Regions from separate parts of the Ferdinandcohnia sp. QZ13 genome, predicted to be linked through region 3. Evidence: riboswitches for the same ligand, from Rfam matches in the RefSeq annotation. Region 3 holds a riboswitch; each other region holds the start of a gene.

What was found. A riboswitch is a leader RNA that binds a small molecule or an ion and turns the genes downstream of it on or off. The one in region 3 is predicted to bind cyclic di-GMP.
Region 1: another riboswitch for cyclic di-GMP. It lies ahead of RGU12_RS15435 (anti-repressor SinI family protein); the one in region 3 lies ahead of RGU12_RS00185 (EAL domain-containing protein).
Region 2: another riboswitch for cyclic di-GMP. It lies ahead of RGU12_RS19310 (peptide chain release factor 3); the one in region 3 lies ahead of RGU12_RS00185 (EAL domain-containing protein).

Annotation. Positions count from the first base shown of each region.
Region 1 is NZ_JAVIVW010000015.1:347,459-358,018, reverse strand. It holds gene RGU12_RS15495 (YqzG/YhdC family protein) at 1-102, opposite strand, end outside; gene RGU12_RS15490 (YgaN family protein) at 204-827, shown strand; gene RGU12_RS15485 (hypothetical protein) at 925-1,524, shown strand; gene RGU12_RS15480 (hypothetical protein) at 1,570-2,166, opposite strand; gene RGU12_RS15475 (helix-turn-helix domain-containing protein) at 2,280-2,663, opposite strand; gene RGU12_RS15470 (TasA family protein) at 2,973-3,605, shown strand; gene RGU12_RS15465 (TasA family protein) at 3,736-4,323, shown strand; gene tapA (amyloid fiber anchoring/assembly protein TapA) at 4,440-5,294, shown strand; gene sipW (signal peptidase I SipW) at 5,291-5,872, shown strand; gene RGU12_RS15450 (TasA family protein) at 5,926-6,552, shown strand; gene RGU12_RS23775 (DUF5658 family protein) at 6,712-7,008, shown strand; gene RGU12_RS15445 (hypothetical protein) at 7,023-7,226, shown strand; gene RGU12_RS15440 (helix-turn-helix domain-containing protein) at 7,268-7,594, opposite strand; gene RGU12_RS15435 (anti-repressor SinI family protein) at 7,764-7,892, opposite strand; cyclic di-GMP riboswitch class I at 7,922-8,011, opposite strand; gene RGU12_RS15430 (YqhG family protein) at 8,390-9,184, opposite strand; gene RGU12_RS15425 (DEAD/DEAH box helicase) at 9,162-10,560, opposite strand, start outside.
Region 2 is NZ_JAVIVW010000015.1:1,121,012-1,131,571, forward strand. It holds gene RGU12_RS19310 (peptide chain release factor 3) at 1-1,406, opposite strand, end outside; cyclic di-GMP riboswitch class I at 1,806-1,890, opposite strand; gene RGU12_RS19315 (DNA-binding protein) at 1,904-2,473, opposite strand; gene RGU12_RS19320 (NUDIX hydrolase) at 2,607-3,062, opposite strand; gene RGU12_RS19325 (hypothetical protein) at 3,074-3,259, opposite strand; gene RGU12_RS19330 (foldase protein PrsA) at 3,590-4,459, opposite strand; gene RGU12_RS19335 (S1C family serine protease) at 4,485-5,891, opposite strand; gene RGU12_RS19340 (ATP-binding protein) at 6,014-7,417, opposite strand; gene RGU12_RS19345 (winged helix-turn-helix domain-containing protein) at 7,414-8,115, opposite strand; gene RGU12_RS19350 (serine hydrolase domain-containing protein) at 8,189-9,472, opposite strand; gene RGU12_RS19355 (cation diffusion facilitator family transporter) at 9,522-10,463, opposite strand; gene RGU12_RS19360 (ArsR/SmtB family transcription factor) at 10,476-10,560, opposite strand, start outside.
Region 3 is NZ_JAVIVW010000001.1:27,726-38,285, reverse strand. It holds gene RGU12_RS00190 (diguanylate cyclase domain-containing protein) at 1-1,044, opposite strand, end outside; gene RGU12_RS00185 (EAL domain-containing protein) at 1,099-3,375, opposite strand; cyclic di-GMP riboswitch class I at 3,544-3,628, opposite strand; gene RGU12_RS00180 (erythromycin esterase family protein) at 4,014-5,282, opposite strand; gene RGU12_RS00175 (hypothetical protein) at 5,292-5,669, opposite strand; gene RGU12_RS00170 (DUF1292 domain-containing protein) at 5,679-5,942, opposite strand; gene RGU12_RS00165 (hypothetical protein) at 6,184-6,318, shown strand; gene RGU12_RS00160 (hypothetical protein) at 6,337-6,486, shown strand; gene RGU12_RS00155 (hypothetical protein) at 6,637-6,777, opposite strand; gene RGU12_RS00150 (DUF5634 family protein) at 6,871-7,176, opposite strand; gene RGU12_RS00145 (class I SAM-dependent methyltransferase) at 7,419-8,138, shown strand; gene RGU12_RS00140 (NAD(P)H-dependent flavin oxidoreductase) at 8,589-9,560, opposite strand; gene RGU12_RS00135 (SDR family NAD(P)-dependent oxidoreductase) at 9,822-10,560, opposite strand, start outside.

The DNA of each region.
Region 1 (10,560 bases), on a different contig from region 3:
TTTTTTAGATTCAGCTGTAGTAATAGAGGAATCATTCAAAAGAAAAACAGTCGGGGATAACAACAAACTAAAACAGCATCCAATCAAGATTTTCCTTAACATGACAAACACCTCGCTTTTTACTTAGATTTCCCATCTAAACGGTAAAATTATGCAGATAAAATGGGAATGTATGGTATTATGGAAAAAAAGGGGGAGTGCTGATGAGAAGGGTTTTAAAGAAATTTATTTGCGTTCTTGTATTACTTACTTTGTTTGCATGTAGTACTGAAAATGCTATCGGAAATCCAAAAGATGGTGTGCTTTCACCAGTCAAACAAAATGAAAGAAATTCACAAATTATTAGTTCATTCGGTTTTGATACATTGTTAATGTACGACCTTGATATAAAAAACGAAGAAATAAAAATGATTCATCTTTGGATTGAACATTATAAGAATGGCGAAAAACAAGAAGATCTCTTAAATGGTTCAACCGGTACTAGTGAAAAAATGACATTAGCTGCTTCAAAACTGGACTTCAAAATAGATGATTCAACTACCTATACACGTTGGACTTACTCCGTTGCTGATGGAACCACGTTATCAACATTTGAGTCATCACCGGTCGAACTAGATAGAGGGAATATAGGAATGGCACAAACATGGGTCGGCGATAAAATAAAAATAGAAGCTGAAAAACCGATTACTTTAGCATTAATCGCAAGGTATGATGGAAATGGTGTTGGAATTGGACTAGAAGATGAAGTGATAAAGAATACCATTAAAGATAGCGATGAGGTATTTGTCGTTAAAGCGATGATTAGCAAAAAAGAAGATTATAATTGAGAAAGCGATCCATTCCGGGTCGCTTTTTGCTGTATGATATGTCCACCAAACGCACATATTATCATTATGTGGAATGTTGTATATGGGAGGAAAGATCATGCGGAAACAACTATTTTTTATGGTGATTATCCTATTAAGTGTAGCCTTACTTGTTAGCTGTAAGGGTGATGACAAAGCTAAAGAAAAAAAAGACGAAGCTGAAACAAAAATTCAACAAGTGGAAGATAAAATAATTAACCTTGGCTCATTAGGGTTTACAACAGACGATCTCATAAAAAATTGGAATGAAGCTCAAGCAGAAATGAAGGATTCCGATAAAATTGACCAAATAAATGTGAGAAATGGAGAGTTTAAACACGATGTTAATGATGGAATGATTCTCGAAGGAATTGTAAATGAAACAACCAACGAGGTCATTCGATTATCGATCGTGAAAAAAGACCGAGAAGCTGAGAACCTCAACACAACTTTGGACAAATATGAGGACACAATCGCTGCTTTCTTCTTATTGGTTGCAGTAACAAATACAGAAGAGGCGGTCAAAGATCAGGACATCGGAAAAGTCACATATAAATTAGGTCTCCTTCGAGACAAAGATAAGAAAATTAATGGAACCGCAACATTGAACAATGTGACGTATAAGGCTGAGGAAAATGAGCGGGGATTGGTATTGTCGGCAGTGGAGAAGAGGGATTAATTAAAAAACCTTGAAAGGATTAATTCTTTCAAGGTTTTTTAAACTTTATTCGCCTTTGTCTTTTAGTAAAACTGTTTTTAGTTCTTCAACAATTGCATCAAACTCTTTACCTTCAGTTTCAATACCATGTTGTTTTGCAGTATCAATAATGTTATTTCTTCTAGATTCCGGTTTCATTCTAAGTTCCTCGTATTTATTGGAGGAAGGCTCAGTTATTTCAGGTTTTTCATTATATTTTTCTTTTAATTCTGATATAATCGCTTCTTCTGATTTACCTTCTACTTCAATCCCAATTTCTTTTGCTTTATGCTGAAGTATTGTAGAACGTATTTCAGTTTCTATTTTCTCCTGTGTTTTCCCTTTGGTATCAATACCCAAATCCTTGGCTTGATTTTGTAATTGTTCACTATCTCTTACCGGACGACGAAAATCACTGGAAGGTTTTGGATTAGTTGTTTCTTCAGTAATTCGTTTTTCTTTGTTTTTCGGTTCCGTTCCCTTTGGACTTTCATTAGACGTTGAAACTACGCTTTCTTTTTTTATGCTATTGCCAATATCTTCACTTGCTAAAACCGGTAATAATTGGGTGAATCCTAAACATATTACACCTATTAAACCAGTTATCAGAATTCTTCTTTTCATAGGTTTCACTCTCTCCTTTCACTAAATAATAGTAAGTTGATCTTAATAGGATTCAAGAGCAATGAATTACATCATCACTATTTCCATAGTTGTTCACTTTTAATCTAAATCATTTATTGTTTTGTCACGTTATCAATATTATTCCCTCCTTCGTTTTTTATGTGATCATTTTTCCAGTTTCTAAATTTAATGAAGTTCTGAATTTCACGGAAATCCTCTTTGCTTAATCCATCATCAATTGCTTTCATTAAAAGCTTTGTCCACTCCTTATCAAGTATTTCGTTTGTAATTGTGTCAGTTTTTTCCTCTCCTAATAAATATTCGATACTTGTATCAAGTGGTTTTGAAATCTTAGTTAAGAATTGAAGAGAAGGATTTTTTTGTACATCTCGTTCAATATAACTTAAATAAGACTTTGAAACTCCAGCACGCTTTGCAAGCTCTGTAATGGTGAGTCTTTTTTGCTTTCGTAATTCCTTAATCCTGGATCCAATCATCTTCCTTCTCCTTCATATATTGAATGCCCGCATGTTCATTATAAGGAACTTTTCGTTCTTAATAAAATAATAAAATAGTAAGAAAACAAGAGGTAATTCGAGATAAAGAACGATAATAGTTCTTTATTAAGAAAAAATGGCTGATTTTGGGATTTTTCAAATATAAGACTTATGGGCTATACTCACATTGTAAGTTCGTTAGAAAGAACAAGAAAGAACTTTATGAAGTACATATCTTGGTTGATCTCCTTATCAATACATAAGGATTCAATAAAAAATTATTTAAGGGAAAAAGAGGAGGAAACAAAAATGAGTTTGAAAAAGAAATTAGGTTTAGGGGTAGCATCAGCAGCACTAGGATTGGCATTAATCGGGGGAGGAACATTTGCATACTTTAGTGACACAGAAGTAACAAACAATACGTTTGCAGCAGGTACATTAGATCTAGCAGTTAACCCATCTGTTGTTATTGATGTTGATAATTTAAAACCTGGGGACATCATGGTTCGTGAATTCCAATTAGAGAACAATGGCTCTCTTGATATTTCAACAATTGATTTAGCTACTGCTTATAATGTTGTTGATGCAAAAGGTGATAATGTTGATGATTTTGGTAAACACATTAAAGTGCTTTTCTTAGAGAATGCTGACAAAACGGGTGATGGTTGGGTTATCGGTGACTATAATGATGTAATCTCTGAAACAACATTATACGACCTTCAAAATATGACTCCGGATGCAGTTGAAAATGTCCAACACTGGATTACATGGTTATTTGGTCTAAACGGTGAAGGTGACGGGTTAAAAGCAGGAACTAGTGACCAAATGTATGTTGCATTCGAGTTTGTTGACAATAATGCAGATCAAAACGAATTCCAAGGTGACGCTTTAGAGCTGAAGTGGACATTTACTGCTCACCAAACTGAAGGTGAATTAAGATAATAGTTCACAAATGAACAGGGGAAGGGGATTCTATCTCCTTCCTTGCTTACATACTAAGTTAAGTCAAAACAGTTATATCATATAAAAAATGTTCTTTATACAAAACAAATAAAGGAAAAGGAGATTGAAAATGAGTATTAAGAAAAAATTAGGATTATCTGCTGCAACAGCTGTTCTAGGTTTAAGTTTAATAGGTGGAGGAACATTCGCATATTTTAATGATACTGAAGTAACGAATAATACATTTGCTGCTGGAACGTTAGATATTGGGTTAAAGGGTGTAGATGATAGAGAAGAAGTTGATTTGAGTATTGACAATATGAAGCCAGGTGACTGGAAAGTCCACCAAATCCGTATATATAACGAAGGAAGTTTAGATATTAATGATGTAAAACTAAATGTAGATTATGAAATATCTGATGCAAATGGTAATAATAACGGTGAAGATTTTGCTGATCATATTTTTGTTCACATTATGAAACTTGGATCAAGGGAAGTTGTAGCTGATTGGGTACCACTTTCTCAAATTGAAAATTTAGTTGTGGCTGAGGACTTAAAACCTGAAAGTGGAAGGCCATACCAAACTGATCATAGACAAACATTACGAGTTGATTTTAAATTCAATGATAATGGTCAAGATCAAAATATCTTCCAAGGGGATTCAATAGACTTTGAATTAAGTTTTGAAGCAAGTCAAAAAGAGGGAGAATTAAGGTAACTTAATGGAAGGAGGGATCCCTCCTTCCACTTTATACATATTTATGAAAACATATGATCAACTTTGTTTTCATAAATATGTATAAATATTGTTATGAAGAAGGGCGGAACATAAATATGAATGAGAATAGTAGATTGTTAAGAGGGATAAAACAAAGAAAAAATCGATTTTTTGCCGTTCTTAAAATAGCATTAGTATTTTATTTAATGATTTTCTCAATTAAATATGTGACATCAAGTACTGCTGCCCACTTCACTTCTAGTAAAAAAGCAAATGTAACACTCACAGCAGGTACATGGGCGGATAATAGTAAATTAGCATTTATTGATAAAGGCAATATAAATTTAAAAGCATGTCCAGCAAAAATGAAAGTAACGATAAAGAATATTAGTGATAGCGATATGAAAACACCAAGTAAATTTGAAATTTACTATATTGATAAGGATGAGAATGGCGGAAAAGATAAGGGGGGTAACCCGAAAATTCAAGGAACGAAAATAGATATTCCCGAAGGACAGGATGTAATACCTCCTTTAGCAAGTGGAGAACAAACACTACTTAGCTTTGTTACAAATCAAGAGTCTGAAGAGGGCTTTTACACGTTTTATGCATATCAAACAAATAAATCTGTTGAGGATGTTTGGAGTGTAAAAGTAAAAGTAAAATGTCAACATAATCAATCGGTAAACGAACAAAGTGACTCACCTAAAGAAGAGACGCCTAAGGAATCAGTAGAAAATGAGAATGTTGAAACGCCGGAAACAAAACCAATAGAAGAAACAGGGTCAGATAAAGCTGCAAATCAGACACCAGAAAATAATGAACAAACTACTACAAATAAAAGTGAAGAAACCCCTGCATCAGCTGGAAGTAATAGCGATAACCAAACTCAAGATGCAGTAAATGTAAATAACTCACTTCCTAATGAAACGATAAATGTTGAAGGAAATAAGGAGAAGGATGGACAATGAAAAAGAAGATTCTTAAATGGTTAAATCATTTAGTTACAGGTTTATTGGTAGTTTTATTAATATGCGTTGCGTCATTAGTTGTTACATCTAAACTCTCTGGAGGGGAGCCTTCTGTTTTTGGATATCAATTGAAAACAGTTTTATCAGGTTCGATGGAGCCAGGTATAAAAACAGGTTCTATTATCGCAGTAAAAACAGGTGGAGATATGACTCGTTTCAAAGAGGGCGATGTTATCACATTTATGGAAGAAGATGAAAAACTTATCACCCACAGAATTACTGAAGTTATTAAAAATGATAATCAGCTGATGTATAGAACCAAAGGAGATAATAATAATACAGAGGATATCAATCCAGTATTAGCTCAAAATGTGGTCGCGGAATATCGTGGATTTACCATACCATATCTCGGTTACTTTGCAGATTTTGCAGACTCAAAAAAAGGAACTGTTTTATTAATGATCGTACCTGGGATTTTAATATTCCTATATTCTATTTTCACACTTTGGAGAACAATCTCAAAAATTGATTTAAATAGCAAGTCGAAAAATGCTGTTGAAGAAACTAAAACTAATTAAGGATCAATATTTATTAATATTGATCCCCTTCTAGGGAAGGAAGGGAGCATAAAATGAAGAGGGGAAAGGGTTTTCTTAGAATACTATATTTTATGTCAGTATGTACACTTTTGTTTTTTTCTCAAATAAATCAAGTCTCTGCGTCTCCAACGAAGAATAGTAAGGAAATAGACATCATGACAACTCCAGAAAAAGTATTGTTTGATATTGAAAATTTTAAGCCTGGCGACTGGGCTACTAGAACTTTAACAATAAAAAATAGTGGTTCTGAGGATTTTAAATATCTAACGTCGGCGAAGCGCAAGTCAGGGTCAAAAGAATTATATGAAGAGTTATATCTTACTATATCTGATAAAAGTGGAGAGCTTTTTAAAGGGAAATTAAGTGAATTTAATACAATCGATCCTAGATCAATTGCGAGTGGAAAACAAGAAGAATTAACTTTTACGGTAGAATTTCCGTCCCATTTAGGTAATGAATATCAAGGTTTAACAACTGAGGTTGAACTTAAATTCTATGCAGAAGGTACATTAGGTGGGGCACTTCCTGTTGACGGGCCAAAACTTCCCAAGACGGGAACCAATACCTTTAACGTTTTAATTGTAGGAATTGCTTTAGTCTTAAGCGGCAGTATTTTATTTTTAATTTTAAAAAGAAAACGCTTAAAAACCGTTCGCTAATCTATATAGATTGATAAGGTGATTGTATTTGCAATGATGTTCTTTATTAAGAAATGTTTTAATTAGAAATAGGAGCTGACTATTTCTCTCCATTGACAACGCTGTGTATTTTTTAAAAGATTCTCATCATGGATTCATATTAATTTAGTGAGGTTCTTAATGAAATTTATCCTCATACTCCTAGCAAACTTAAATCTATTAGACGCATGTATTACCCATTTTGGAATACTTTGGGGCCATATTTCTGAAGCAAACCCGATAATGTTTTCATTATACGAAATCCATCCATTTTTATTTCTTTTTGTAAAAGCAATGCTTTCCATATTTTTAATTGTACTTATTTTCATAATTCGTTTTCCAGTGAGTAAAATAATTCATACTTTATCCTATGTAGCTACTGCTTTCTACGTCTATGTTATTTCCCTCCATGGCTATTGGATTATTCAAATATCTTAAATGGAGGAAACCCAATGTATACGAAAACATGCCCAAAATGTAGCCAGCCTTCCTTTTGTAGCAGTAAGTATGGTGAATGGGACTGCCCGATATGTCAAGCCGATCTTTCAAGCCTTCGTGCACGTGATGCTGGTGATGTTTTTCATACGACTCTACATAAGAAATACACAACTACCCATCTATCTGAATCCCATACCGCTTTCGAAACATACATATAAAATAAAAAATGCTTCAGGCAACGATGTCGCCGAAGCATTTTCTATTTATTGTTCATTTTCCATTTGTTGAATTCTAAGAATGATCGAAATTCCTCTTTGGAAACTCCTGATTTCATTGCCTCTCGTACAAGCCTTGTCCATTCTGAATCAAGTTCTACCCTTTCAGGCTCTGATTGTTCGTGGAGTAATTCGTTTACTGTTACGCCTAGTACTGTAGATATTTTTTCAAGAAACTGGATAGAAGGATTTGATTGGAGATTCCGTTCGATTGAGCTCAAGTATGATTTGGCAACTCCTGCACGATCTGCTAGTTCAGATAGTGATAATTGTTTTTGTAGACGATATGTTTTAATACGTTGTCCAATCATTACTTTTCACCTTCCTTCCTATTTTTATTATAACATATAACGAAGAATATGTTTTATAATAAGAACATAAAAAATGTAAATAGTATAAAGAACCCGGTATATTAACCGAGTTCTTTGGCATCCAATTGTTTCTATTTTGTTGAAGTTCCTGTATGAATTATTAGGTCTGTTATGCTGTTTTACTTTGGAGGAAAGCTTGAATATCCTGGATGCTCATTCCCATCTCCACTGCTTCTAATATAAGGTCGATCCATTCCTGATCCAATTGCTCATTTTTGAATTGTACTTCATTTAACATTTGATTTCCTCCCAAAATACATTAGTATTCCAGGCAGTCCAGCCATCATAATTGTAATCTACAACCTTAGATCTGTGACTTTGCGTCCCTATTTTTCAATAGGTTTGCCTTTGTCTGTTCAAACCTTAGCTGACTGACCTAACACGATAGTCCATATATGTATAGAACCTTTGTATTACATTAAGAAGTATAAAACACAGAAATTACTTTTTCTGTAAAAAACTGTCGATATCAAAATATTTATAAAAGACTGATAATTAAACGTGTAAACTATCGAATAGTGGTTAAATACTCCTGTTTATGTAGAACAAACTCGAAGAACAGGGAGAAGGGCCTATGATTTGTTAACTAGTTAAAAGGTATGGTTAATGTATAACGATATTCTAAAACGATTTTTTGTAATTTTTCCAATGAAATGCAAGGTATTTGTCGAACGATTTTTTAGAAATCACCTTAAAAAAATGTAACCTACCCCCAAAAATGGGGATAGGCCTATTTCAGATCGCATTTTGACAAAGATAAAACAATCCGCCATTGATAATTTCGACAAGAACTTTCGGTTCGTATTGGTCCTTAAGTGCTTCTTTTTCAATTTCATAGCTCTCTGGTTTTTCGTCAATTCCCTCATAAAAGGCATCTAACAGAGCTAAATCCTCGTCCCAGCGTTGTCTCGCTTCATCTGCCCATGCATGATCCTGTGATTCCACATAGCCTCTCACATATTGCTGAAGACGATTGACACCACTTTGAGGTTTAACTAACGGTGACATTGTATACGTTAAATCAGGAATTTTTGGTGTGAGTGGTAGTTTTTCAAGTTTTTCCTGAAAATCCTCAACAATGATTCCGTTGATTAGCTGTAAGCCCAGTGACATTAACACGTCACGTTTACGGTCACTTTTATAGGAAACCTTTACATTCAACCCTAGCCAAGGGAAAAGGGGAGTATTTCCTTGAGTACCCGGAGGCTTTTGTTGATACAATCGAATATAGCTTGCTAGCTTTTTTGTAGATTCAAAAATTTGGTGCAAGCGAGGAGCACCGAAATGGATAAAGTCACCTTTTACACTGTCGGGCGTTTGGTCACGATCTGTAATCAATGTTAGCTTCATCGGATTCGGTTCTCCACCTGTTTTTTCAACATATGTCCAATAAAAGGGGCGGTTCATGAGTTGTTTATCCAAATCAATTGTCAATTGCACGGTCATATACCCAGGATGTCTTTCAAGAATTTCACAATGATTTGAAACAAAATAATTCTCAAGAAAATTAACGATTTCCTGTTGCTGCACGCTGCTCACCCTCATTTTGTTCTTCAAAACTAATAATCGAAGTTAAATTTTCCATTTTAATTCTCATTTCACCCTCACTCCGAGATCGAAGCATGATATCTTGTATATGATCTTCAATATTACCAAGATCCAGCCTCGTTAAAATATCATCTAGTTGACCAATGACACGTTCAAACAAATTAATTTTTTCATATAATAGCTTTAAAATATGCTCTTCAACCGTGTTCTTCGTTGCGAAATTATAAATATGAACATCCTTTTCCTGACCAAGACGATGAATACGTCCAATGCGCTGTTCAAGTCTCATCGGATTCCAAGGAAGGTCATAGTTGATAATATGGTTACAGAATTGCAGGTTAATCCCTTCGCCACCAGCCTCAGTTGCAATCAAAACCTGGAACTTTCCTTTAAACAATTCTCTCATCCAATCCTTTTTCCCACGCTTGAATCCACCTCTAAATGGAACCGATGATATTCCATTTTGCTGCAGGAACCATTGCAAGTACATTTGCGTTGCACGATATTCGGTAAAAATGATGACTTTATCATCTATTTGTTTAATTAATTCCACTGCTTTCTCGGCCTTTGAATTTTGCGTGACCTGTTCGACCTTTTTCATAAGTCCCATCACCATATCCTCAGGTACCGCAGCACTGCCATCCTCATTCTTCTTCTCAAGCATCTTTTTCAATGTAAAATAGACGGCCTCGCGACTACTGCAAGCCTCTCTTTGCAAAGTTAGAATGGAGAACATACTGGACGCAAAACCTGATAAGCTAGAACGATAGGCAGAAATCGCATCATATAACTCCTGTTCAGTCTCTGAGAACTCGATCGGAACTGTTTCAACCTTCCGTTTTGTCCATTCAATTCCCGTATCATCACGGCGATTTCGAATCATCACTTTATTGACCAATTCTTTCAAATGCTCATGATCATCGATCGAGCGGCTCTTTTTCCCAAATGATTCTTCAAAATTTTCCTGATTACCTAAATGTCCGGGCTTAAGTAACGACACAAGGTTAAAAATCTCATCAATTCGGTTTTGAATAGGGGTAGCTGTTAATAGTAAACAAAACTTCTTTTTTAGATTTTGAACAAATTCATAGTTTTTCGTTTTATTGTTTTTTAGCTTATGAGCCTCGTCAATGATGATCAAATCGTAATCCTGCTCATACACAATTTCCCGATGGGGACTTCTTTTAGCAGTATCTATGGATGAAACAATGACATCATATTGCTCCCACATATAGCTCTTTTTCTGCTGGACCGCAGGAATATAAAATTTTTGATTTAATTCCGAAGCCCATTGGGATACAAGGGAGGCTGGAACAAGAATCAAAACCTTTTTCACAAGTCCGCGAATCATATATTCT
Region 2 (10,560 bases), on a different contig from region 3:
ATCCATCTTGGAATCCGGTTCCCGAGGGAACTAAATTCAACTGAAACATTGTACTCTGCTTCTAATCGATATTCAAACACATCATATTGAAGCTGACCAACCGCACCTAGAATGAAATCATCATTTGTTTCCTGTCTGAATAATTGAATCGCACCTTCTTGTACGAGTTGCTCAATTCCTTTTCTAAATTGCTTCGCCTTCATCACGTTCTTCACGCGAACCTTACGATACATTTCCGGTGGGAACACAGGTAACTCTTGATAATGCATATCTTCTTTACCAGCAATTAATGTATCACCGATTTGATATACGTTCGGGTCATAAATACCAATAATATCCCCAGGATATGCCTCATCAACTGTTTCACGGCTTGCCGCCATAAATTGTTGGGTCTGATTCAATTTGATGGATTTACCGGTACGAGTAATGTTAACGCTCATGCCTCGTTCAAACTTTCCAGAGCAGACACGTAGGAACGCAATTCGATCCCTGTGCTTCGTATTCATGTTTGCCTGGATTTTAAAAATATACCCCGAGAACGTTTCGTCCTCTGGTGGAACTAGGCCAAGATTTGTTTTACGAGGCTTCGGTGCTGATGCGAATCGTAAAAATGTATTAAAAAATGTTTCCACACCAAAGTTTGCGAGTGCACTACCAAAAAATACAGGAGTAAGCTCTCCGTTAGCGACACGCTCCACATCAAAATTGTTTCCAGCTTCATCTAATAGGAGTAACTCATCTTGTGTACTGTCATAAACCGGTGTATCTGTAATGGCTGGATGCTTGCCGTCCTCTAGCTCCTCTAAAGGAATGATTTTTTCATCTTCGTTCCCAGTAAAATGAACGAACCGATTGTTATAACGGTCGACAATCCCTAAAAATCGTTTGCCCATACCAACTGGCCAGTTCATTGGATAGGACTCAATCCCAAGCACCTCTTCAATTTCCGCTAAAAGATCAAGTGGATCCTTACCTTCACGGTCAAGCTTATTAATGAATGTAAAAATCGGAATTCCTCTCATTCGACAAACTTTGAAAAGCTTAATCGTTTGTGGCTCAACACCCTTTGTGGAGTCAATGATCATCACAACACTGTCAACAGCCGTTAATGTCCGATACGTGTCCTCACTGAAATCCTCGTGTCCTGGTGTATCCAAAATATTGACGTAAAAGTCTTCATAAGGAAAACTCATCACACTTGATGTAACCGAGATTCCACGTTGCTTTTCGATTTCCATCCAGTCCGATGCAGCGAATTTTCCTGATTTTTTTCCTTTAACTGTTCCCGCTTCACGAATCACGTTACCAAACAAAAGCAATTTTTCAGTCATCGTCGTTTTCCCAGCGTCCGGGTGTGAGATGATGGCAAATGTTCTTCGTTTTTGAACTTCATCTATATAGCTCATGCAAATTATCCTTCCGTTATCACAATTTCTATCTAAAAAAATATATCACATTAAAAAAAGAACTACAACGTGAATTGATTCCAATTTTCACGAGGAATATCAAAAAAAGAGGCTATTCTGTGATACACATCACAGCCTACTACACAGGTTCACACTATACTAAAAGTAGAAATAGAAAAAATACTGTAATGAGGTGAAGGTTACATGTTTGTAGCATATTTTCTTACTTTAAGTATTATTCTTACTTGTGTCGGTTTTGCAGTACAAATTATGAATGGCGTTAAAGAGTTAGATAGTAAGTCACTAGATCAATAAGCTAGCAAAAAGAAAACGGGAGAGGCTAGTTACCAACTAGTCTCTCCCACTTTTTCGTCATCAAATAAAGGTACCCTTCCATTCTATAGCAACCCGGCCGCCATAGAGAGTTCTCCTTAGGCCCGTGGCTTTGCGTCATTGTTTTTCAACAATTTTGCCTTTTGTATAGTTTGGTATTCTGCTTATCTAATGGCGTTACGCATACGCTGATATTTACGTTGAATGCTAATTGGGCTACGGTTTAATTTTTTTCCAATGTCTGAAAATGGTTTACCCATTGCGACAAGCTCAATCATGGAATGAATTTCAACAGTAGTCCATGACCGGTAATTGACCCTCTTCTGCTTGGAACGTTCCCCTTCAACCCAGCTAGGTTCAGGTACGATTGCATTTTTTTCAATTTTGGAGAAGTCAATTCGGTCTTTATTGATCTTTGCCCAATCCCAAAAATCTTCAGGTTTAATAAAGTAAAATTTCCGTGTATTTCGTGTTGCCTTTTTTGTGTACTTTAATCCATGGTTGTCAATCCAAAGCTTTACAGACTTTGGATCAATTTTTAATAGAGTTGCCAATTCATGCATCGTTAACTGACCGGTGAAAGACTTTGTATTGGAAATCCCTAATCTCTTAATCTTTAATTCAACGGCCGTCTCCGTTCTATGTAGGTGACTCGCAATCGTAGAGATTTTCATTCGACCTACATTGTCCTTGAGAAACTCTATTTCTTCATACGTCCATGTTCTTTTCTTCAAATCAAAATTCCCCTTTTCATTCTTAATCGCACTAAGAATGAAAGGCCTTTTGATGACATACCACTATCATATCATACTATTGGACTAAAAAAACATTGGTAAATTTATTTTTTTGAAGATTGTCAAGTGCTTTTTATACTTTTCTAGTTTGCCGGTAAGTATGTAGTAAATTGGAAATAAGCGGATTAATGTTTTCTGGAAGTGAATAGAGACTAAAGAACTGTACATCAAGCCCTTCTTCACGATTCACGTCAAGCTGTCCTCCAACAATCTCTCTTGTGATATAAGCGATGGTAATGGGATAAAACTCATCTCCATTTGGTAGTTTGACAAAGTGGCCTTTTCCGGAAAACACGCCTACTAGTTCCATTTTTCCGATTTGCAGCCCTGTTTCTTCTAGTACTTCTCTCCTACCCGCATCTTCTGTGGATTCCCCTAATTCTAAAAATCCTCCAGGAACACCCCAAACACCGTCTTTTCGTTGCTGAAGCAAGATTTCACCTTTTTCATTAATTACTCCAACTGCCGTACCAACTAAATTAAGCGGTCGGTTGCCAACAACTTTTCTTAGCTCTTCGATATAGCCCATGACAAATCCTCCTATCTTTTAATCTCTGAAAACAGATATATGATAAGCCCAAATAGTGCTACTCCAATTGATAGATTCCCATAAAGGTCCATTCGTTCTGGATTAATGAAAAAAATATCTAAGTATGGAACAGGATCGTCACCTAAAAAACTGTCGACGTTGTATAAGGCTAATGCTTTTAAAGTCCCCAGAAGCATCAGTGACACACCTACTTGTTGGCATAATTCTTATCTTTGTTTTTTACGATCCCACTCACAATAAATAGGATAAAAAGACAAACAATGATAAATTTCATATTTCACCCCTATTATCAATATTTGTTATTTGTGGAAATAATACCACAATTAACCATTTAGTGAAATTTGATTAATTTGCTCTTTATTAAAATACTGTCAGTAACAAATGCATGCTGTCGTTTCCCGGGAAATGTTGTCGCCAATAGAAAAATTTGTCGGAAGTATTTCCTTAAAGAACCAATTAAACATTAAAAGACCCAAACCATATTTAGGTTTGGGTCTTAAAACATATTATGATAGATTTCGTTCGATCTTGTATTCCTCTGTTTTTTCAGTCAACCAAGCACTGTATTCTTCTGAGATTTTTTGATCAAACAGGACTTTGTAAATGGAGTCTTTGCTTTCTTCATAGGTAGCTTCTTTCGCTTCTTTTTTATCGGTCACTTTGATGATATGGTATCCGTATTCTGTTTTTACAGGGGCACTAATTTCATCGATTCCCATCGAGAATGCAGCATTTTCAAATTCAGCAACCATTTCACCTTTTCCGAAATAGCCAAGCTCTCCACCAGCCTCTGCATTAGCAGTATCCTTTGAATACTCTTTCGCTAATTCAGCAAAATCTGCACCATCTGCAAGCTTTGTAGCAACTTCACTTGCAGTGGCTTCATCATCAACTAAGATATGACTTGCTTGAACTTGTTCAGGCTGAACAAAGGAATCCTTGTTTTCTTCAAAATACGTTTTTACCTCGTCATCCGTAATCTCAATTCTTGGTTCAAGTAGTTTTTTCGTTTGGATAAACTGTTTGATATCGTCTTCGACTTCTTTACGGGTTACTCCACTCGCTTCAATGGCACTCGTAAAGGTTTCCTCTCCTCCATAGGAGTCAATTAATGCCTGTAACTCCTCATCCAGCTCTTTATCAGAGACCGTTATGTTTTCTTTCTCTGCTTCTAGTTCAATGATTTTATTTGTGATCAATGTTTCTAAAACCTGTGAACCATAAAATTTTTCTAATGATGTGTGCAGTTCATCGCGCTCAATTTCTACGCCATTTACACTTGCAACTACATCCTTCTTTACATATGTGAATCCAATGATCGCTATGACAATACATAAGATTGCCCCAACGACCCAGGCTAGTTTTGTTTTCCCCATTGTTTTTTCCCTTCACCGCTAAGCGTTATTCAATTCCAGTATTATTACTTGTTAAGGTTAGTTTTGCTGTTTCAAGTTTACCGCCGCGGTAAAAGCTTAATTCAATTTCATCACCAATTTTTACTTTTGAATATAAGTATTTTCGAAGATCCATTGAACTCTTAACCTCAGTATCATTGATTTTCACAATCACGTCGGTCATTTTTAAGCCAGCTTTCTCAGCAGCAGAGTTCTGTGCAACACTTGTTACGATAACTCCTTCTTTTATATCTTCAGGAAGGTCGGCATAATACATTCTAGGTATTTCCGCGAGATCCGCCAATCCAATACCGATAAATGGACGCTCAATTTTACCACTTTCAATTAAACTGTTAATAATCGGTACGACATCATTACTAGGGATCGCAAATCCTAATCCTTCTACACCACTATTTGCAATTTTTAAGCTGTTAATTCCAATAACTTGCCCTTGTGTATTTAATAGTGCACCACCACTGTTACCAGGGTTAATTGCAGCATCTGTCTGAATAACGTTTAATTCCCAGCTACCTGCTGAGGTATCAACTGAAATGCTACGATCCTTCGCACTTACAATCCCTGAAGTAACCGTTCTTGACAAATCAAGTCCAAGTGGGTTTCCAATTGCAAATACTTGGTCACCAGGGCGTAGAGATTCAGAATCACCAAATTGTAGAACCGCCTCTACATTCTTAGAATCTATTTCTAAAACCGCTAAATCGGTTAATGGATCTGTTCCAATCAACTTAGCCATTGTTTTTTCACCATTATAAAGGGAGATTTCCACTTCATTTGCATTTTCGATGACGTGGTTATTCGTCACAATATAGGCTTTATCGCCATCCTTTTGAAAAATAACTCCGGAACCTGTTCCACTTGGGACACTTTGTGAGTTATTTCTGCCAAACGGGTTTTGTTGTGCTTGCATACTCGTAATTCCAACGATCCCTTTTGATGCATCTTCAACCATATCTGCAACAGAAGACGTTGAGTCACTGACTGCTGTTTGTTGGATTTTCACAGGACCAGAAGCTTCAATCACTTCTGATTGCTTCTCATTTGAAGGCGTATCTGAATTAAAATATCCCTGTAATCCGTCAATATGTGGTGCGACTCCCAGCGTTAATGCCGAACCAAGGACACCAGCAGATACCATTGATAGAAAGCCTTTCATTTTTCCATTTGACTTTTTTTCTTTTGGCTTTGATGAGCGAAGTGTTGTTTCTTCAGTAACCGCCGATTGTTGAACCGTTTCTGCTTTCACCGGAACAGAAAGCTCTTGCTCTACTTCAGGATCTACTTTCATCTCTGGTTGTTCAGATTGATTTTCTTCAATACGATTTTCACTATTCTCTAAGTTGTTTGGATCCTCTTCTGTATGATTAAATTCATTAAAACGTTTATCGTTTTCCATTATGAATTCCTCCTTAACTAACTCCATGTATTTATCATAGACAAAAATTATGAACAAAATATTAACAAACCTTGAAAAGACATGGAAAAAATTGAAGAAAATCCATCAAAAAAATGATGGATTTACTCTGAAGGTATTCGAATGACAAACTTTGTTCCTTTTCCTTTTTCACTAGACACTTCAATTTTCCCATTGTGAAGTTGGACGAGCTGTTTCACAATCGAAAGTCCTAGACCGAATTGACCGAATGGCGTTCCGGTTCGTGAAACATCAGCTTTATAAAAACGATGCCAGATGTTCTCGATTTCTGACGAATCAATTCCCACTCCAGTATCTTCGATTTCGATGACTGTTTCATGCTCTCCTGCTCTTCCTCGAATCCAAATAGTGCCGTTATCTGTAAATTGGATACTGTTTTTTATAATATTAATTAAAATTTGTATCAAGCGGTCGTAATCGGCTGTAATCATCAAACCTTCAGGGACCTCAACGATTATTTGATCATTTTTTTCATCCGCCTGTGGCTCAAGTGTATCTTTTACAACCTCTAGCACTTCGACTAATTCAATCGTTTCTTTTTGAAGCGTTACTTGATTGGAGCGAATTTTTTCATAGTCCAAGTTTTCATTCACCAGACGGATAAGGCGCTTTGTTTCCTGACTTACTAATTGAACTCCCTTTTCCTTTTCTTCTTCTGGAATCAGATCGTTTTTTAATCCTTCAATCACACCACTAATCGTTGTGAGAGGTGTCCGCATTTCATGAGAAACATCGGCCATGAATTTCCGTCTCCTGCTCTCAAGGCTTTCGATTTCCTCCATTGATTTCTGTAAACGTTGCGCCATTTTGTTAAAATCCTTAGATAGCTCACCTATTTCATCAAAATCAGATGAAGGCAATTCCACTGAATAATCACCATCCGAAATCATCGAGGTTGCTTTTCTTAAGCGTTTGATGCGCTTCACATGAATCGTCGACAAAAGCCAGCTCATTAAAATAGCAACTGCTAGTGCCAAAAACATCGTGTAAAACAAATATTGGTTAATATCATGAATCATTTCTTGTGTTCCACTGATGGGTGACGCTAGAAGGACACCACCGACAAAGGTTTGACCAACCATATATGGCATGACAATAAACGTTACTTCCTGCTCAAAACGCTTATAATCCTGTTTGACGGACACGATATGCCCACTTCGGACCTTGTCCCATTCCTTCTTTTTCAACTCCACTTGTGGTACAAATCCACCTACAGCACTTAGGCTTACACCATTTTCATCAAACACCGTAAATAATATATTTCTCTCAGCTAACATGTTTGAGTATTGACGAATTAATCCATCGACATTCGAAGTACGACTAATATCGGTAATGATATTCTCACCATATGTCGTCAATTCTTGAACTTTTTCTTCAAAGACAAGATTTCCAACGTAATGCGCGAACACAATACTTAAAATAACAAATGCAACCACAATCACGCTTATGTGACTTACAAGCTGCTGAAACATATACCGAAATTTCATTTTTCTCCCTCAATGGACTCATCGAATTTGTAGCCTACACCCCAAACGGTATGGAAAAAGGGTTGGTTGGCGGTACCTAGTTTTTTACGGAGCCGCTTTATATGTACATCAACCGTGCGCTCATCTCCATAAAATTGATAACCCCATACACGATCCAATAACTGTTCCCTTGAAAACACCTGCTTCGGATGCTGTGCAAAATAATATAATAAATCAAATTCCTTAGGGGTTAAATTCGTGATTGGCGTCCCATTAAGAATGACTTCTCTTGTATTCTTGTTGATTTGAAAATGTTCGGTTCGAAGTGTTCCTGTTTCCATTTCTTCTGTTGGCTTACTATTGTAACGTCTTGTGACCGCCTTAATCCGTGCCATCAAGGCAAGTGGGCTAAATGGCTTTGTGACATAATCATCAGCCCCCATTTCTAGTCCCAATACTTGATCAGATTCGCTGTCCTTCGCTGTGAGCATGATAATCGGAATGGAACTTTTCTCCTCACGAATTTTTCGGCAGATGGTTACCCCATCCATGCCTGGCAGCATCCAGTCTACAATGAGTAAATCCCAGTTTTCCTCTTTAAAGCGGTTATAGCCCTTTAGGCCATCATGGACAAACTCTCCTTCAATGCCTTCCTTTGAAAAAAACATTTCAATCATGGAACATACACTTTCATTATCTTCTATAACGAGAACTCTCATGCTTCCAACTCCTAATATAGAACCATTGATACATCCATTTTACTATACAAAATCATATTTAAAAAAGTCATGCTCATTTTTTTACAAACGCTTGTTCACGCCCATAACTGTCTATATAATGCAATCTTATACCGTCATCGCCCAATTCAAATGTTAACGTTTCATATAAATATTCAGCCTGAAAACTAATTCGGTCATGTTCTACTTTTACAAGATTAATAGGATACGTATATGGAACCCCATATTTTTTAGGAACTGTTAAAAGTAATGAGTTTCCATTGTTTTGTTGAATCGTTAGCTTTGTATGTTTATTTTCATACTCGCCTACTAGTGGCTTGTTGTTGATTTTCTGTTTTAGTTTCGGGAGGATTTCGATTGGTTCTACATCCTTGCCATATACTATTTTTGAAAGATCATGACTTATTTTTTCGACTGGTGTAATATTTAGATTTGATAATACGATGATGGTTACATCTTTTTCTACATACAAATAAAAATCACTTACAAAGCCGTTAATATCCCCCGAATGACACGCTGCCTTTTCAGGTTCATCTAGTAAAAACCACCCATAACCGTATCCATCAAGGTTAGGTGTAAACATTTGGTCGACGAGTTCTTTGTTTAAAAAGCTTCCATTCTGCAAGGCCTGTCCCCACTTGAATAAATCCTCTACTGTTGAGTATAGGCCGTATGCTCCAAGTGGAAATGACATGTCTATGTATTCGGTATGATTGATCGTTTGATTAATCGTGTGCCCTGTTGCCAAATGTGGAATAATCGATCTTCCATCATCAACACCTGTATCCATCATACCAAGTGGTTGAAATATGGTTTCAGCTAAAAAATTCGAATAGGATTTTCCCGAAATCTTTTCAATAAGTGCCGTTAGTACTAGATAACCAGTATTACAATATTCCATTCTTTCCCCTGGCTCGAACTCAAGAGGTACAGCTTTGATGGAGTCCAACACCTGTTCAAGAGTTGAAGGAAGTCTCATCGATTTGTTCCAATAGTCTGGTGCTGAAGTAAAATCAGGGATTCCTGAGGTATGGGATAATAAATGGTGAACCGTTATTTGACTACCAAACCTCATGTCCGGTAAAAATTCATCAACTGTATCAGTTAATGCTAGTTTCCCATTTTCAACAAGCTTTAAAATAGCCGCTGCCGTGAATGTCTTCGAAAGCGAACCGATTCTATATTTTGTTTTTGAGGTTGTGGGCACCTCATATTGAAAGCTTGCAAATCCATAGCCCTCTGAAAGCAAGATTTCGCCTCTTTTCGCCACAAGGACAGCCCCATTAAAATAGCAGTAATCTGCCAGAGATTTCATATAGGTATGCGGATTTTGACCCATAAATTCCTCCTATGTATAAAGGGACTAGACAAACTTAGTCCCTTAAGTGTTAAACCTTCATTTCCACATGCTCAATTGCTGACTTTTCAATCTGAATCGTGGTGTGTTCAATTTTAAATTTATCTCGTATTTTATCAATTGCTTGCTGTAAAATGTCCTGACTATCATGGTCATCCTTGATTAAAATATGACAAGTGAGCGAATCCATGCCTGATGTAATCGTCCAAATGTGGAGGTCATGTACATCAATCACTCCGTCAATTTCCTCGAGTGTTGCTTTGACTTCTTTTTGGTCAATCGTAATCGGTGTACCTTCCATAAGGATATGAATGGAAGTGGTCAAAACACCCCAGGCACTTTTTAGTATAAGGAGAGCTACCACAACCGAAATGATGGGGTCCGCAATATACCATTCAAAGAGTAGCATCAGCACGCCGGCGATAATCGCCCCAACCGAGCCTAGAGCATCTCCTAAAACATGAAGGTAAGCACTTCGTAGGTTGACGTTATTTTTCACATCGCCTTTACTTATCAATGACCAAGCACTAAGTAAATTTGCTAATAGCCCAATTCCAGCAATAATCATCATTGTCCCACTTGCAACTGTAGGTGGATCAAAAAAGCGCTGAAATGCTTCATATACGATAAAGCCTGCAATGACAAACAACGTAACTGCATTAAAAAGCGCTGCCAATATTTCAAATCGGTAAAATCCGTAGGTTTTCTTCGGTGAGGCGGGTCTAGTTGCAAACCAAAACGCCACTAAACTTAAAAATAGAGAACTTGCGTCACTTAGCATATGGCCTGAGTCGGATAATAGGGCTAAACTATTTGTAATTAATCCTCCGAAAAATTCCAGCAGCATAATACCCGTAGTAATAATCAACGCAATGAGTAAACCTTTTTTATTTCCTTCTCTCACTTCATCAAAATGATGGTGATGATGGTGACCATGATGGTCGTGTCCGTGATGATGGTGGTGATGTCCCATCATACTCCCCTCCTATTCGTGTTCAATATGATGAATAACCTGGTGTAGCAAGGTAATGACATGTTCATCATCATATGTATAAAGGAATGTGTTACCT
Region 3 (10,560 bases):
ATGCTTTTTTCTGATATGAATTCTTCCAGACTTGTCCATATGAATCGCATGTAAAATCGTTTCCTCTAAAAGAGATTTATCTTCAGAATGAATATTATAAGTAAAATGTTTACCTATTAATTCCTCTTGCTCATAGCCTAATATATGTTTATGAGACGGTGAAGCATCAACGATGAATCCGTGTGGATCCAGAATTGTGATCAAGTCTTGTGATTTTTCGGTAATAATCTTAAGACGTTGTTTTGTATCCATATATTTTCGTGTGATGTGGATGAGGTTTGTGATATCCTTCATCATGGAAAAAATCCCAACGACTTGGTTATTTACAATAATCGGGGTGAATTTCACAACAAGCTCGATTTGCTCTCCCGTTTTCTTGTTCATGATTAATGAAAAATCTAATAGCTCACCTTCTATAGCTTTCTTAAAGTTCGCTTGCAATAACTCAACATTTTTCCGATCGAATAAAGCAGATAAATCAGAAAATGCAATCTCATCCATGCTATAACCGGTTAGGGCTTCAACCTTATTATTGCCTTCTATGATGTCACCATCGATATTAAATGTGATAATCGCATCCGAATTATTCTTATAAAGGGAACTGTACTTCTGATTGCTCTCATTTACCTTTTTCCAATATTCCCGTAGTTCGAATTCTCCCCACTTCTTCTCTGTTATATCATGAACATGTGCAATAACATGGGTACATTGATTAGTAACCCTATCTAGTAGTGGAGTTACGGTCGTTTCGGAATAATACTTCTCCCCAAGTAACGAGTTATATGAATCTGTATATTTTATACTTTCCGTCTTTGAAACGGCTAGTCTATATTGTTCATTAAGGAAATCCGCTCTTTCTTTCGGATAAACTTCAGAGATGGATTTTCCAATTATTTCTTCATTTAAACCTGTTTTCTCCATGGCTATATGATTCAGGCATTCATAATAGAACTCTGTATCATCCCCGACTTTTAGAATAAACAATGGTTCTTTAATACCTTCCATTATGACTCGATGTAAAAATTGATTTTGTAGTTCCTGCATTCGTCATCTCCATTTTGTTGGTATCGTTTGTTCATTTTCGCAAATTCAACATGGTTAGCGCCTTTGTATTTTTGAAAGATAGCTACTCGGATTTTCGTCAATAAAATCCCCATCATTAAACAGTGGATTTTGCTTCATTTGTAATGAGACTTTATTTAAAATTGATGCAAATTCATCTCGATCAGATTCTTCCATTTGAAACTCTACACCATATTCAAATATGTCTTGTTCTTTCTCATTATACCGAACGATCGTTCCGTTAAAAATCATTTCTTTATCTAAAAGGGTGGTCCTAAAGTTATACAAAATATCGGTATGTGGCTTAAGTTTTAAATGGCTTACAAACCGTAACCCACCCAATCCAATGTCTAAAACCATCACATCCGTTGTTCCAAGGGTAACAGCCTTTCCGTTAAAGGATACGATTGTCATTTCGGTATGTAACGGAAAGAAAGGAAAACTGACTCGATAATATTTACGACGATTCATTGGAGCCCCGGACTTACTGCTCGCAGGCTCTATCTGATCCATTTTAAAAAGTTCAGTCATCCTTTTCGAAGAAACCGATTTGCTGTAATAGTACCCCTGGATTAAGTCACATCCCAATGATTGCAGGATACTAAATTGTTCCTCATTTTCTACCCCTTCTGCTACGACCGTTTTATTTAATCCTTTTGTAAGCTCAATAATCGATTTTACGATTATTTTATCCTCTACATTTTTATGAATGTGTTGAATAAAGGAACGATCGATTTTTATGATATCAGAAGGAAGTTTCTTCAAATAATGGATGGACGAATATCCCGTCCCGAAATCATCCAACGATAGTGAAATGCCCATCGCTTTTATTTGCTCAATTTGATCCTGAACAACACTTGTTTCTTGTAACAAGGTACCTTCCGTGAGCTCAATTTCCAGATGCTTTGGATTGATCTGATACCTATTAATTGTCGTTTCTAATATACTAATTAAGGAGCTTTTTAAAAAGTCCTTAGCTGATAAATTAAATGAAACCGTGTTAAATTGAATACCTTGTTCTTCCCATTGGCCCACTTGCCTACATACCGTATCGATGACAAACTCTGAGATTTCACGGTGAAAATTACTTTCTTCTGCAATCGTGATAAATTCCAATGGTGAAACTTCTCCCCATAGTGGGTGTTTCCAACGGATTAGTGCCTCTGCACTTGTTGCTTTTTGCGACTTCACATCCACTTTTGGCTGGTATTCGATATACAATTCACCATTCTTAATGGCACTCTGTAAATCTGTCTCTAATTGAAAGGTTTTAAAGGATTCAATATTCATATTTGCAGCATATAATTGATAGTTTGCTACACCATGCTTTTTTGCCCGTTTTAATGCAGTGTTTGCATTTTTTATAAGTTCAACCTTATTTTCTCCGTCATCCGGATAAACACTAATTCCAATGCTAGCCGTGATTCGAATTGAATAATCCTGAATTTGGAGTGGAGCTTGAATAATATCAATAATCTCTTTCGCATGACTCATATACTCTTCATTCTTCATGGAGCATTCTACAACAGCGTACCATTCATCTCCTTGAGAACGGAAAAGGAAAACTCCTTTATTTAGGTATTTTTCAAGTTTAATGGATAATTGCTTAAACGCTTCGTCCGCTATTTTAAATCCTAATGTATTATTAATGCGGCTAAACCCGTCTAAATTCACACAAAACAAAGCAAATCTTTCTCTTGTAGTTTTATAGCTTTCGATGACCTCTTGTATATGTTCACTTCCGTTTAAAAAGTTTGGAAGATTCGTCAGTTCGTCGTGAGTGGTGATAAAATTTATTTTCTGTTCTAGATGTAAAGCATTGGTGCAATCTTCTATTACTCCAACAATTTTTCCGATATTCCCCATCTCATCTTTAACGGCAACTGTGGTTTCATTTATCCATTTAACAGCACCACTTGGGGTTATAATCCGATAAGTATGTGAATTTTTACCTTCATTGGTTAATCTCGCATAAATTGCTGAAAAATCGATAGTGCCCCCTTTATACCAAAGTGATTTCCAATACTCGATTGTTAATTTCTCTTTGGAAATTTCCAAAATTTCTTCAATTTTTCTAGAAACATAGATTATTTCTTTGTTTTTAAGATCAATAGTAAATAAGGCCAAACCTAAGTGGTTCGATATTAACCGATAATAATCGAGCTTTTCACTATTATTAAATGTGGTTGCGATGTCCTCTACAAATGTTTCCATATTACTACTTGAAAGACTCTCAAAATAAGCATCAATACCCTTTTTTCTCTTTAAATCAACCTCATGGTGTTTTTTTCGGAGTCGATCTAATAATTTCATTCTTTTCCTCCCCCAGGAAAATCTAGTGATGTATGTTATATCTATTTTCATTAGTTTCAGTCTTTACTCAGCGCGAAGCTGTTCTATACATTTAGATTTAATTAAATTGCCAGTAAATAAAAAAAGAAACTTCACCGAAAAACGGGAGTTTCCTTTTCTCTCCATCATTTCGGTAACCCGACTACCATAGCATGATTGCGTTAGGCTCGTGGCTTTGCGTCCCTATCTTTTGATAAGTTTGCTTTTATCGATGTAATGCTTATTAACTATATGTATTACTTTAGTACTAACTTATAATAGTAGAAAAAGATTTTATATTCAACAGCTTTTTACAAAATACCAATTAAATGCAAAATTACGCTCTCCCCTTTTTAAGAATACCCAAAATAATTCCCAGTATCTGTGCTCTTATCACAGTTTTTTGATGATTTGTGAAAGTGTTTAGGGGCAGGTCAGTGGGTAAGATGAGCCGAATAAGAGCCTGCCCCTAGTATTTAAGGCTTCCAACAATACTAGGTGTCAGGCATGGAAGAATTTTCGGTAACTTTAGCTTACTTTGATCGAATTTGATTGTATTCCATCTAAATTGTATACCTTTTTTCAATCATCCCATCAGTATTGATATCGCGTTGAAAAAGTTAAATCAACACACCCCTTACTTCAAGTGGAGTTAAAGCATTTGTGTGATTTACAAATATAAATGCATCATAACGTTCAGAAATGACAGACGGAACATAGTTTCCATAATGTTCATATTGTGGGTGATAGATAACGCCAATCGCACGATGGCCAATTGAGTTAGCAAATAAATGTCTGTTTTTATCAGTAAAAAGTAGGAGTTTATCATAATTCCCCGCTTTATATAGTAGATCTTCCCAACTTCCTGTAGTTGCGGGAGGTGTCTTCATTTTTTCAAAGTTTTCACCCCACTCACTAGCTGCGATAACCGTACCATGATGTGTACCGAAACCTACAATATACACATTTTCAGAACCTGCTTGCTCCCTCAAGAGTTGTCCGACATTTACAATTCCTTCATTCGCCATATCTGTAGCACGTGCATCCCCAACATGTGTGTTGTGCTCCCAGATGATTCCTTTGGATTGATGGTTATAAAAGGAATCTATTTTATGGATGACCTCAACCATGTGGCGGTCTCTGATATTCCATGATTCATTATCATTCGTTATCATTGTTGTATAGTAGTTTTCAGCATTAGCAGCGATAAGTGCGTTTACCTCTACGTTTAAACTACTTTCCTCTGAATCATGGTATATATGTTTGTTAACACTTATCCCCGTTAGGAGTTTTGTGACTTCTTCATGACAGCCTTCGGAATAAAACGCAGACGACAATGCATACTTTTCTGCTTCACGATTAAAGGGTTCAAAACAAGCAAACGCTTGTCTCGCGACCTCGAGATCTGGTGAGTTGCGTTTTTCCAAATACTTTATAATTTCATCCATGGATTCCCATAAACTATAGATATCAATCCCATAAAAGCCAACCATTTTTTCACTCGGTTTTCCTTGATTATATTCTTTTAACCATTCGATCAGGTCAATGATTTCTTCATTTGCCCACATCCACGTTGGCCAACGTTTAAATTGCATAAGGACATCACGGGCATTGTTGTATTTAGATGAATACCCTTTAATATAACGATTCACCTCTTGGCATGCAGGCCAATCACCTTCCACAGCGATAAAGGTAAAATCTTTTTCAACAATTAATTTTTTAGTAAGTTCTTTGCGATTTTTATAGAATTCAGACGTTCCATGTGAGGATTCCCCCAACAAAATGTATTTCTCATTTTTAATAGAAATAACAAGTTGTTCTAGGTCCTCCTTAGGATTTCTAATTGGAATAGAATGTTGTTGTATCGCTTGTATCATTTTATCAACCATATGAACTCCTCAGTTCTTATATTCTGCATTATACGAATTCTCACCCGAATGAACAGAAAGAAGAGTATCCGCATATCCAACCAATCGGTTTACAAGCTCATCAGCAATCGCATAAACAAGGTGATGAAGTGACGAATGATGTAAAGCAGGGTCATCAAATATGATGGTTGTATTTATGAATATTTCCTTTGTATCAAATAGGTTATAATGAATAATCACCTTTCCAGCCGCACCTCCGGTAATCGGATCTTGATAGCTCGGCAAAAAAACATACCATTCCTCTGCAGAAGGAGATCGAAAATTTTTGGTAAAGGTCAAACCTGCAATTTCTTCCTTTATTTGTTTCCTCATTTGAGGATCGATAACGTCAACAATCTTTTTTTCCATCATGATATCTTACTCCGCTGGATTAGCATCAACAGCTATTTCATACGCATCTAGTACCATTTCACGTTCGGAGGAATCGTTAATTCCTGTTAAAAACTGACCATCCTCTGTATTCTCCACTTGCATGACAAATGTGTAGTTTTGATCCTGTTCAGAGCGTAACAATGCATATGTTTTGTCCTTCATATCAAATAAGGCTTCAATCGAAAACTCTTTTTCAACCCCATTTTCATCCAAAACAACAATTTTATCCCGATACACATCACTGTTCATGAACACACCTCCTGTAATCAGCATTCATATCTTTTCCTAAACGATAGAAATTAGTTAAAAACCCTTTATTGATTAAGATATTTTTTACGAAAAGAAAAAAAGTAAGGTAATTTTAGATAATCTTTTTTGAACATGACATTTTCAATAAAATGATCTTCGTCATGGGAATAAAAATAGCTTTAAACTCACATTGTAAAATTGAATCATTAAAAACATCATTCAATCATTCTAGGAGGACCAAATGAAAAATAAACGACAAAAGAATAATAAATACCTTACCAAAACCTACTCATCAAATCCCGCTCCCCATTTTGATTTGCCTAATCAAGAAATAGGTATTAAAACACTATATCTAAATGAGAAAGGTAAGGAATAGACGGAAGGAGGAGCCTAAATGAAGTACATAAAAATAAACACAGCAAAAGGAATTAAGGCAAACCAAGAGTTTGTTGAGTTCAAACAGATTCAGCTAGAAGAAGATACTTCAACAGAAAGTCAAATTGTAAGAGATTATGATAGAGCATGGGAAGATGACCGCATTTAAAAGCCTTTTTTTAGTTATTTCGTTTCAAAAAAACTTAAAATAAAAAAACAACTCTTATTCGTTTAAGGGTTGTTTTTTTAAATATTGGCTTTTAATGTAGTTTTTGTTTTCCCATTAAGAATCAGTTCTCGTCTTGCCGATGTTTAATGGCTATTTCTTTTGTTCCAGTTTGTATTCTTCTTCATTTTCTTTCCGAACAGATTCTAACCCATATCCTGTTAAACTTATTTCTAATGTTTCATTTTCTTTTCTTTTTAAATTGGTATCATCATCATATTGACCCTTTTCCATAGTAACCTCCTAAAATTCAAAACAGCTTCTTTTTTTGGTTAATCTGGTTTGTCTTTTTTTCTATGCCTTTCACAAATGTAATCTAAATAATTTTTAGTATATTTCGCGGAATACATGATCTAGATCTTCAAATTCTTTTAGATCTTTTTCCTGGGGATTGTCTGATTCTACTGTCCACTTACTATCAATTGGGGCTAACCCGCCATCATTATTTTTTTGAAAAGGCAGATGAATATGATGAGTTTTTCCATCTTTTCGAGTTGTATATCCAAGATAGTAACGATCATCTTGTCCTTCTTCTTCAAAAATTCCGATATTTTCAATTCCATACTTTTGTATATATGGTTGAAACGATTGCTGTAGTTCATTCATAATTTGTTCACGAGATAGATAATCCACTAAAATTCTCCCTTCCAAATGGTTCTTTTCCTTAATATGCCATACTTTCGTTCATTTAAACCGTGTTTCTTCATAAGCATTTCGTTTAAGCATTAATGGTAAATATACAATGGCAAATGGATTCTTTTTGGTACGGTACTCTTTAACTTTGAAAGGAATAGTTTTCTTTGATAATCATCTGTCCTTGGGAGGAACCATCATATTTTTATAATCATATTATACAAATACGTTAAACGGAGAAGGTGGTTATCATTGGGACTTCAATATATTTAGATTTTTTGTCCAAATTTGGTGTTAGTGGTGCACATCCTGGTGGTATTGAACTAACAAAGAAAATACTCGAGAATGAAATGATTAACAAATCTTCTCGCATATTAGATGTAGGTTGTGGTACCGGCGAAACATCTGCTTATTTAGCTGCCCGTTATGGCGCAAAAGTAACAGGTTTGGATATTAACCCTATCATGATAAAAAAGGCCAAAATTAGAATGGCGAAATACCAATTACCAGTAGAAATTATTCATGGCTCAATAGAAAAGTGTCCATTAGAAGACAGCAATTATGACTTTATTATTTCCGAATCGGTTCTTTCTTTTGTAAACAAGCCAAGAGCACTTAAGGAAATAATTCGTTTACTAAAACATGGCGGTCGGTTTATTGCAAATGAACTTACCGTTAATAGGAGGCTTTGGACAAATTTTGAAGAGGAAATTAAACAATTTTATGGGTTAGATTCTCTCCTCATGGAAAAAGATTGGATTACCTTATTTGAAATGACCGGTTTTAAAGATATAAAAACTTTAATGGGAACACAATCTATTCTTCAAAACCATTCAATGCCTAAATTCCAGTATTCAAAGTCAATTGAACCTGAACTTTATCATGTTCTACATCAGCATTATAATATAATGCTAAAATATCAAGGTACTTTGGGCTATAGGGTATTTTTATGTACTAAATAGTTGATACTCACATCTAAAAAATAGAAAAGGCCTGTATGGACATATCAACTACAAGCCTTTTTGTATCCTTTTTTAAATAAAGAATGGGAAAAATGGTCCGAATCTACTTATCCCAAAGAAAGGGAACCTAAATAACCCAAATGGTCCAAAGAATGGGAAAAGTCTGTTGTCACTATGTTCAGGACCGGTTCCTAGTCCCAGTTGGAACTCCCCTCTTGTCTTTGTTATAGAAAGGAGTTCAGAAAAGGGGGCATCTGTAAATGTGAAAGATTTATGACGGGATGGTAGTACGGAAAATACATTCAAAGGAACGACAAAAAAGCAGTCCCGATTCACCAACAGGACTACTTTAGAATTTTTCACCCCTAGGAAGTAAGAGTTTCCATATGCTAAAAATACCTTGACCGCTCTTATCATAAACTACCATTACTCTTTTTTAGGATAAGGTCCTTAGATACAGGCTTTGTATTCAGTCATAATATTGTGGATGATAGTTCTGACAGGAAGGATTTCATTGATTTCATACACTCTTACTCCTGCAAATACAAGACCATTCTCACAATCCCCTTTCATTGATGTAATCATAGAATCCATTGTACAAAAGCGATAAGAGCAATCTTTCAGACAATCAATACACTTCTTGATTTTTACTTTTTTATCATCAGATATAAGTTCAGTAAAATGATTCTTTATTGCACGACCTTCTAATCCCACCGTTGTTTTTACCATAACTGTATCTTCTTTCTTCGCTTGCACATATTTTTCTTTAAACGTTAATGGTGCATCACATTCGTTACTAGCAACAAATCTTGTTCCCATTTGTACCCCGGAAGCCCCTACTTGAATAGCACGAGCGAGGTCTTCTCCAGTCATAATTCCTCCAGCAGCAATTACGGGAATCTTAACGGCTTCCACCACTTCTGGCAAAATATCGAACAATGGTCTTTCGGTACCTAGGTGCCCACCGGCTTCATTGCCTTCTACAACAACAGCAGAAGCTCCCAAACGTTCAGATATTTTCGCAAGCCTTGCTGAAGACACAATTGAGATAACCGGTATTCCAGCTTCTCTGCCCCAACTATACATATCTCTTGATATGCCAGCACCTGAAATAATGAAATCAACTTTTTCCTCAATAGCTACTTTCATTTTTTCGGCAAAATCATTCATCGCAAAAAGAACATTCACTCCTATATATCCACTATCCTGAATGGATTCTTTCGCCTTTCTTATGTGATATCGCAATTCATCAAAACTAATTCCAGTGCCTGAAATAATACCAATCCCTCCAGCATTTGCAACAGCAGAAGCAAGTCCGCTTAAAGAAATACCTACTCCCATACCACCTTGCAAAATTGGAACCTTGGGCTCCATATGGCCTATTTTTAATTGTGGAAAGTTCAAAAGAATACCCCATTTCATTATTTTTATTATCGTTCAAGCTTATTGTAACGACCGGATATCAAATGAATAGTTACAAATATAATACCTAGTCCTAAAAGTAGATCATAATTTTGATGTTGTCACAAAAGATTCAAGAATCGATTCAATTATTGGGCCAGAGGGACAGTTCCATGTTGGTTTTGGTCATCCTTTCCTTCGATAATCCACACCATAGTGAACTAATCCCTTCCACAAAAAAAATCACAGGTCTCATTTACCTGTGATTTTTCTCTAAACAATTTATAGGTCAGAAATCATTCCACCATCTACGACAAATTGAGCTCCTGTTGAATAGCTTGAATCATCCGAAGCAAGGTAGATAACTAAATTAGATACTTCTTCCACTTCTGCTCTTCTTCTTAGAGGAATATCTTGCTCAAGTTGCTTTAGATATTCTTCCACATCTGGTTGATCAGCCATAGGTGTTTTGATAATTCCTGGATGCACAGAATTTACACGGATGTTATATTGTCCAAGTTCAGCAGCTGCACCTTTTGTCATACCAGTTACAGCATGTTTAGAAGCACTATAAGCAATAGCCGTTGGTGCACTTACCAAACCATCTACAGATGAAATATTAACAATGGAGCCTACACCAGCTTTTTTCATGGAAGGTACTACTTTTTGCATTCCTAAGAATACTCCAAGCTCATCTACTTTAAACGTTAATTCAAAGTCTTTTACAGTTAGTTCTTCTAATGTTTTGAAGATCCCAATCCCTGCGTTGTTTACTAAAACATTGATAGGTCCAAATGTTTCTTCTGTTTTTGCTACAACTTCTATCCAATTCTCTTCACTAGCAACATCTAATTTAAGAGCGATTGCGTTTTCTCCTAATTCATCTGCTAGTTTTTGGGCACCCTCCATGTTAAGGTCAGTAATTGCTACTTTTGCTCCTTCTTCCACAAATTTACGAGCATGCATAGCCCCCATACCCTGTGCTGCACCTGTAATGATTGCTACTTTACCGTCTAATTTA